Linked DNA regions of Zymomonas mobilis subsp. mobilis ATCC 10988. Each later gene encodes a partner of the first gene's protein in a complex. Links are inferred from orthologs where the notes say so. Each region holds a gene or a part of one and is shown on either strand. Other genes may lie near its edges.

Region 1 (3,039 bases):
CCGATAATAAATCCCAGAAAAACAATGGCTATTCTGCCTATTTTATTCGATTTTTCGTTTTTTAAATTGAAGTCTGACATCTTTTTACCTCCTCAAAATGATGTAAGAAAACCGTCGATAGAAAAACACGTATAATTAGGCAAGAGGCATATCTATTTAAGGCTTTGAAAGAATAGGATTATTACTGAAAATTCTATTTAGATTGGAAAGGCCGGCACTTCTCTTCTGATAAAAAACCGCCGGAAGAGCGATCAAGGTCAAAAAATCCGCAAAATGCGCTTTTTATCTTTCAGTCTGTTGGAAGAGAAATGCTTTTCAACTGGATAAAGCCCGACTTTCTTGCTAAACAGGTATAATTATCGGGTGATTCGATATCTTCTTTATAGCTGCTCCTTTTTTGTTCTGATACCGCCTCTGCTTTGCGGGAAGTTGTCCCTGAACCAAGGGCGCGATGAACAAAAACAGATATACCCGTCTGGGCAGTATAAAAGTCAGATACCCGTTCTACAAAAAAATTTGGTTTTATCGCTTTTCCGCGCAGAGAGCCTTAGTGCTTTTCTGCCCTTCCGTCTTTTTTATGGTCTCATGGGACAATAATGACCACCGGCCACTTCCTTCCTCCTGAATTTCTGGATGAATTGCGCCAGCGCATTACGCTTTCGTCGCTGATTGGGCGGACGGTAAAGCTGACCCGCGCCGGACGGGAATTTCGTGCCTGTTGCCCCTTCCATAATGAGAAAACGCCCAGCTTTTACGTCAATGATGAAAAGGGTTTTTATCATTGCTTTGGCTGTGGTGCGCATGGCGATGCTATCCGCTTTGTGACCGAAACGCGCGGCCTATCCTTTATGGATGCGGTGCGTGAATTGGCAGGCCAAGCGGGTATGGATATTCCCGAAGCCAATCCGGCGGCGGTCAGACAGGCCAAAAGAACGGCAACCCTGCATGATATTATGGCAGAAGCGGCGAAATGGTTTTCTGAACAGCTGCACGGTATCGAAGGCGCTGAAGTGCGCCGTTATCTCGATAACAGAGGCATCTCGCCTGCCATCGCCCAAAATTTTGGTCTCGGCTTTGCCCCAAATGGACGGGGACGGTTGAAAAATGCCTTATCCCATCATGCCGTTGAAAAGCTGATTGAAGTTGGATTGTTGATATCGGTTGAAGGGCGAGATCCCTATGACCGGTTCCGCGGACGGCTGATGATTCCGATTAAAGACCAACGCGGACGTGTTATTGCCTTTGGTGGTCGGCGGCTGGAGTCTATAGAGGGTGGCAATAGCCTTCCCGATAACAGCCCGAAATATCTCAATTCGCCTGAAACGCCTCTTTTCGATAAAGGACGCACGCTTTACAATATTGATAAGGCCAGTCAGGCGGCGAGACGACAAAATCGGATTATCGTTGTCGAAGGCTATCTGGATGTTATCGGTCTAGCGCAAGCGGGTATTCACGAAGCGGTTGCCCCATTGGGAACGGCCTTAACCGAACATCAGATTGAACGGCTGTGGCGGATAGAAGACAAGCCGATTCTTTGTTTTGATGGCGATTCAGCCGGACAGAAAGCCGCTGTCAGAGCGGCTGAACGCGCCCTTGTTCAGGCGCGCCCCGGTAAGACCCTGTCTTTTGTGACCCTGCCCAATGGGAAAGACCCTGATGACTTGGTCAAGGAACAGGGAAAATCTGCTTTTGAAGAGGTTTTATCCCGCCCGATTGCTCTTGATCGGTTATTATACCGCTTTGAAGCTTCCCAGATTGATCCGCGGTCACCAGAAGGGCGTGCCGCTTTATCCAAAAGACTGGACGAATTAGCAGCCTCCTGCCGTGATGAATTTATTGCCCGTGGTTATCGCAGCAATTTTAAAAATCTCTTCTACGAGAATTTCGGGTGGAAAAGTAAAAAACAGCAGGACAGTCAGACTACAATAGCAGCGACGGTCACGCTATCTGATCTTCCCACGCCGACTATTTCTGATCTTGAATGCCAATATAGCCGCCAGATTTTAATTGGACTTAGCCTCTATCCCGAAGCGATAAAGCAGCGACTGGAAAGACTGGCAGAGCTGGCGGTTACCGATCCCAAGCTGAAAAAATGGCGCGAGACGCTGATAACAGCCGTCATTAGTGAACCAGATCTTGATAGAGACACAATCAAAGCCATATTGAAAGCTGACGCCAATGTGGACATTGACACATGGGACATAAAAAAAGATTTACGCTTTCCTTTTACACGGCCTGATATTGCGCCGGATTTAGCGATTGAAAGTTTAGTTGCTCTCATTGATCTCGTGGTTGAAGAGAGAGAATTAGCAACTGAAGAACAACAGCTTAAGCAGGTATTCACAGAAGAACGCCTGATAGCTGATTATGCAAAGTTTGAGGCAGCGCAGGCGTTACACCGTAAACGCCGTGCTGATTTTCAGGAACGACGTTATATGCTCGGCATGGAGTTCGAGCTTAGAACAAGGGTGGATGAAGGCTAGATGGCAGAGACGACTACGGCTGAAGCGAAAAAAAATGCCGGTGATGCGCCGCTGATCGATTTGAATGAAACGTCGATCCGTAAATTCATAACGCAAGCCAAAAAGCGCGGATATGTAACCTATGACCAGCTGAATGAAGCTCTTCCACAGGACCAGATGTCTTCGGAACAGATCGAAGATATTATGTCTGCCCTTTCGGAAATGGGCATCAATATCGTCGAAAATGAAGATAGCGGCGAGGATGGTCAGCAGGAAGAAGAAGACGCAGCCGAAGAGCTTCAGGGCGACGGTGGCACTTCTCCGGCTCCGGCCATTACGACCAAGAAAGAAACATCCGACCGGACAGATGATCCGGTGCGTATGTATCTCCGCGAAATGGGTGCGGTCGAGCTTTTGAGCCGTGAAGGTGAAATTGCGATCGCCAAGCGGATCGAAGCCGGTCGCGACACCATGATTTTAGGGCTTTGCGAAAGCCCGATTACTTTTGACAACATTATCGAATGGTCGAATGCTCTGAATGAAGGCACGCTACAATTGCGTGAAATCATTGATCTGG
Region 2 (3,023 bases), 1.2 Mb from region 1 along the record:
CGTTTAATAAGGCTCCAACTACTCCATAACAAAACGACCACAATGGCAAGGCTAAGACTTGGATCAATCCAATGCCAGCCTGTCATTTTGATAATAAACCCTGACAAGACAACGACAGCTGAAACCAACGCATCCAGCAACATATGAAGAAAGGCTGCATGACGGTTTAATTCTTCATGGCCATCTTTGAATAACAAAGCCGTGGCAAAATTGATGATAATACCGATACCGGCAATAATCATGATAGTGCCACCCGGAACATCGACCGGCTCTGAAAAACGCCGTATCGCCTCCCATCCAATGGCGCCACAAGCAATAACCAAAAAGAGAGCGTTAAAAAGCGCAGCCAAAATAGATGATGACCGATAACCATAGGTGAAGCGTGATGTTGGCTTTGACCTTTCGGCAATAAAGGCCGCCAAAGATAAGGCTAATCCCAAAACATCGGAAAGGTTATGTCCGGCATCCGCAATCAGGGACAAAGAACCCGAAGTAATGCCATAGCCTATTTCAACCAGAATAAAGGCTAAGTTGATAGCAATACCTATCCCGAAACCGCGACTATTACTGGCATTGATCTCATGAACATGGGAATGTCCATGATGATGGTCATGATGCGCATGACTATGGTTATGGTTATGATTATGGTCATGATCATGACCCATTTCTGTATTTTTTATTTCGCTTGCCATAAAGTCTCATTTCTTTTGTAGCTATCACTACAAAAGTTATAATATCACATTACATAATTATATATTTAACTTTATGCGTTTTATTTTAATTTCAGATTATATCAACTTCATTTTACTATGCGGGATAATCATTTTCAGAATTATACTCATCAACCGGATCAGAAAAGCGCGTGATCTGGCTTTCAAAGCGCAAACGCACTTTACCGGTCGCCCCGTGACGTTGCTTGGCCACGATCAATTCAGCTCGGTTATAAACCTGTTCCATAGATTGCTGCCATTTGCGATGCTCTTCATCAATCTGGGCATCCACCAAAGCATCACTCCCTTCTGGCGGCCTTTTAGGCTCACGAGACTGGAGATAATATTCTTCACGATAAACGAATAACACGATATCGGCATCTTGCTCGATAGAACCGGATTCACGCAGATCGGACAGCTGGGGGCGTTTATCTTCGCGTTGCTCAACCGCGCGGGAAAGCTGGGACAAGGCCAAAACGGGAATATCTAATTCCTTGGCAAGGGTTTTCAAACCACGGCTAATTTCCGAAATTTCATTAACGCGGTTATCATTGGCTTTGCCCGACCCCTGCAAGAGCTGCAAATAGTCGACGACCAACAAACCGATATTATGGCGACGCTTTAAACGCCGCGCTCTTGTTCTAAGGGCGGCAATGGTAAGGCCGGGGGTATCGTCGATATAAAGCGGTAAATTTTCAAGTTCCGCAGCGGCTCGTGCCAGATTACGAAATTCTTCTTTACTGACTCGCCCCATGCGCAAAGATTCCGAGGATAATCGGGATTGCTCTGCCAACAAACGGGTAGCCAATTGGTCTGCCGACATTTCAAGGCTGAAAAAGGCAACCGGCGCCCCGGGCGTTTCTTCTGGCGGGATGCCGTTTTGGGTATCATACATATAGCGACGAGCAGCATTGAAGGCGACGTTAGTTGCAAAAGCCGTTTTTCCCATGCCGGGACGGCCTGCCAAAATCAGCAAATCAGATCGGTGCAATCCACCGATCTTGGCATTGACGGATTCCAGACCTGTCGTCACACCGGATAGATGCGCGCCAGAATTTAAAGCCATTTCAGCGGCTTTGACAGCTATCTTAGCCGCTTGATAAAAACTCTTAACACCGCCTTCGGAAATACCCGATTCAGCCACCCGATAAAGCGCTGTTTCTGCCTCTTCAATCTGGGCGCGAGGATCAATAATCCCTTGGGTATTTAAGGCATTATCGACCATGTTGCGCCCGACACTGACCAGCTCGCGCAACAAAGCCAGCTCGTAAATCTGTGCTGCAAAATCACGCACCCCGACCAAAGAGGCTTGATTAACGACAAGATTATAGACGTATTTCATGCCTCCCTTGGCTTGTAAGCCGGGGTCTTTTTCTATCAAAGGCTGAATAGTAACCGGATTAGCCAGCTGATTACGATCTAACTGGCGCATAATAAGCTGATAAATCAGACGGTGGGTTGGATCAAAAAAATGCTCATCTCTCAATTTGACCTGAACATCTTCGGCCAAACGATTATCAATCAGCAAAGCGCCCAAAAGAGCCGCTTCTGCCTCAAGATTAACAGGAAGAGACGCATTGTCTTTTTCTGGCATAGCAGGCGTTGAAGGTACAATTTTCAGACTTTCTACCATGCCGAATCCACCCTTCTTCTTCTTTTTTCAATCTTATGTGATATCAAAGCACAATTTCGGGATAGTAACCCCTTCAAAAAAGAGAATACCATTTCATGTCCGAATCTATCGATGCGTTTGAAGCTGGCAACATTACCGTGAAATCATTGATGGATAAAGCCCGCACCGCTGCGCGCCAATCCTACTCTCCCTATTCTGCTTTTGCAGTGGGTGCCGCCCTTTTACTCAAAGATGGCAGCGTGATTACCGGCACGAATTTTGAAAATGCCAGCTATGGTCTTACCCTCTGCGCTGAAACGGTTGCGGTTGCAACGGCCAATACAGTGGGTCACCTCGCCCATATCAGAGCAATTGCCATTTGTGGAGGGAAATTCGACGAAGACCGTTTTATCGGCCACGATATCATTTATCCTTGTGGACGTTGCCGTCAGGTTTTAAACGAAGCGGCAGAAATAGGCCATTATGACATAATGGTCTATTGCGGTTCAGCTGAAGGTTCCGAAATCGAACCCCATCGGCTCTCGACTTTATTACCTCATAGCTTTGGGCCCAAAAATCTAACTTCTCCGAAAAACGACTAATTCACATCAAAACACCTGAAATTTGCTTAGAATCTTAGAAAAGGAATATATGCATGTCGATCATGGCTGACCGCTGGATACGCGAGCAGGCTCAAAAAC

What was found.
Region 2: the proteins of dnaG (region 1) and ZMOB_RS02245 are in contact, whole or in part, in a crystal structure (PDB 2R6A), measured with the Geobacillus stearothermophilus proteins. The link is inferred for Zymomonas mobilis subsp. mobilis ATCC 10988 from one-to-one orthologs. Residues at the interface, in WP_049624496.1 of Geobacillus stearothermophilus: Lys456, Leu457, Leu458, Pro459, Ala460, Asn463, Ala464, Leu467, Leu535, Leu536, Ile537, Ala538, Gln544, Glu545, Asp548, Tyr549, His552; in WP_033016901.1 of Geobacillus stearothermophilus: Ser13, Glu15, Ala16, Gln18, Glu91, Leu92, Asp94, Ala95, Val96, Pro97, Thr98, Ala99, Ala100, Asn101, Tyr104, Tyr105, Ile108.

What each region holds. Positions count from the first base shown.
Region 1 is NC_017262.1:1,738,977-1,742,015, reverse strand. Bases 76-3,039 are described here. They hold dnaG (DNA primase), read left to right. Parts: upstream 76-596; coding sequence 597-2,483; downstream 2,484-3,039. Other genes in these bases: rpoD (RNA polymerase sigma factor RpoD), read left to right, coding at 2,484-3,039. UniProt on the Escherichia coli protein: RNA polymerase that catalyzes the synthesis of short RNA molecules used as primers for DNA polymerase during DNA replication.
Region 2 is NC_017262.1:495,859-498,881, forward strand. Bases 76-3,023 are described here. They hold ZMOB_RS02245 (replicative DNA helicase), read right to left. Parts: upstream 2,344-3,023; coding sequence 808-2,343; downstream 76-807. Other genes in these bases: ZMOB_RS02240 (cation diffusion facilitator family transporter), read right to left, coding at 76-692; ZMOB_RS02250 (cytidine deaminase), read left to right, coding at 2,439-2,924; dcd (dCTP deaminase), read left to right, coding at 2,978-3,023. Outside these bases: more of ZMOB_RS02240, read right to left, coding at 1-75. UniProt on the Escherichia coli protein: The main replicative DNA helicase, it participates in initiation and elongation during chromosome replication. Travels ahead of the DNA replisome, separating dsDNA into templates for DNA synthesis.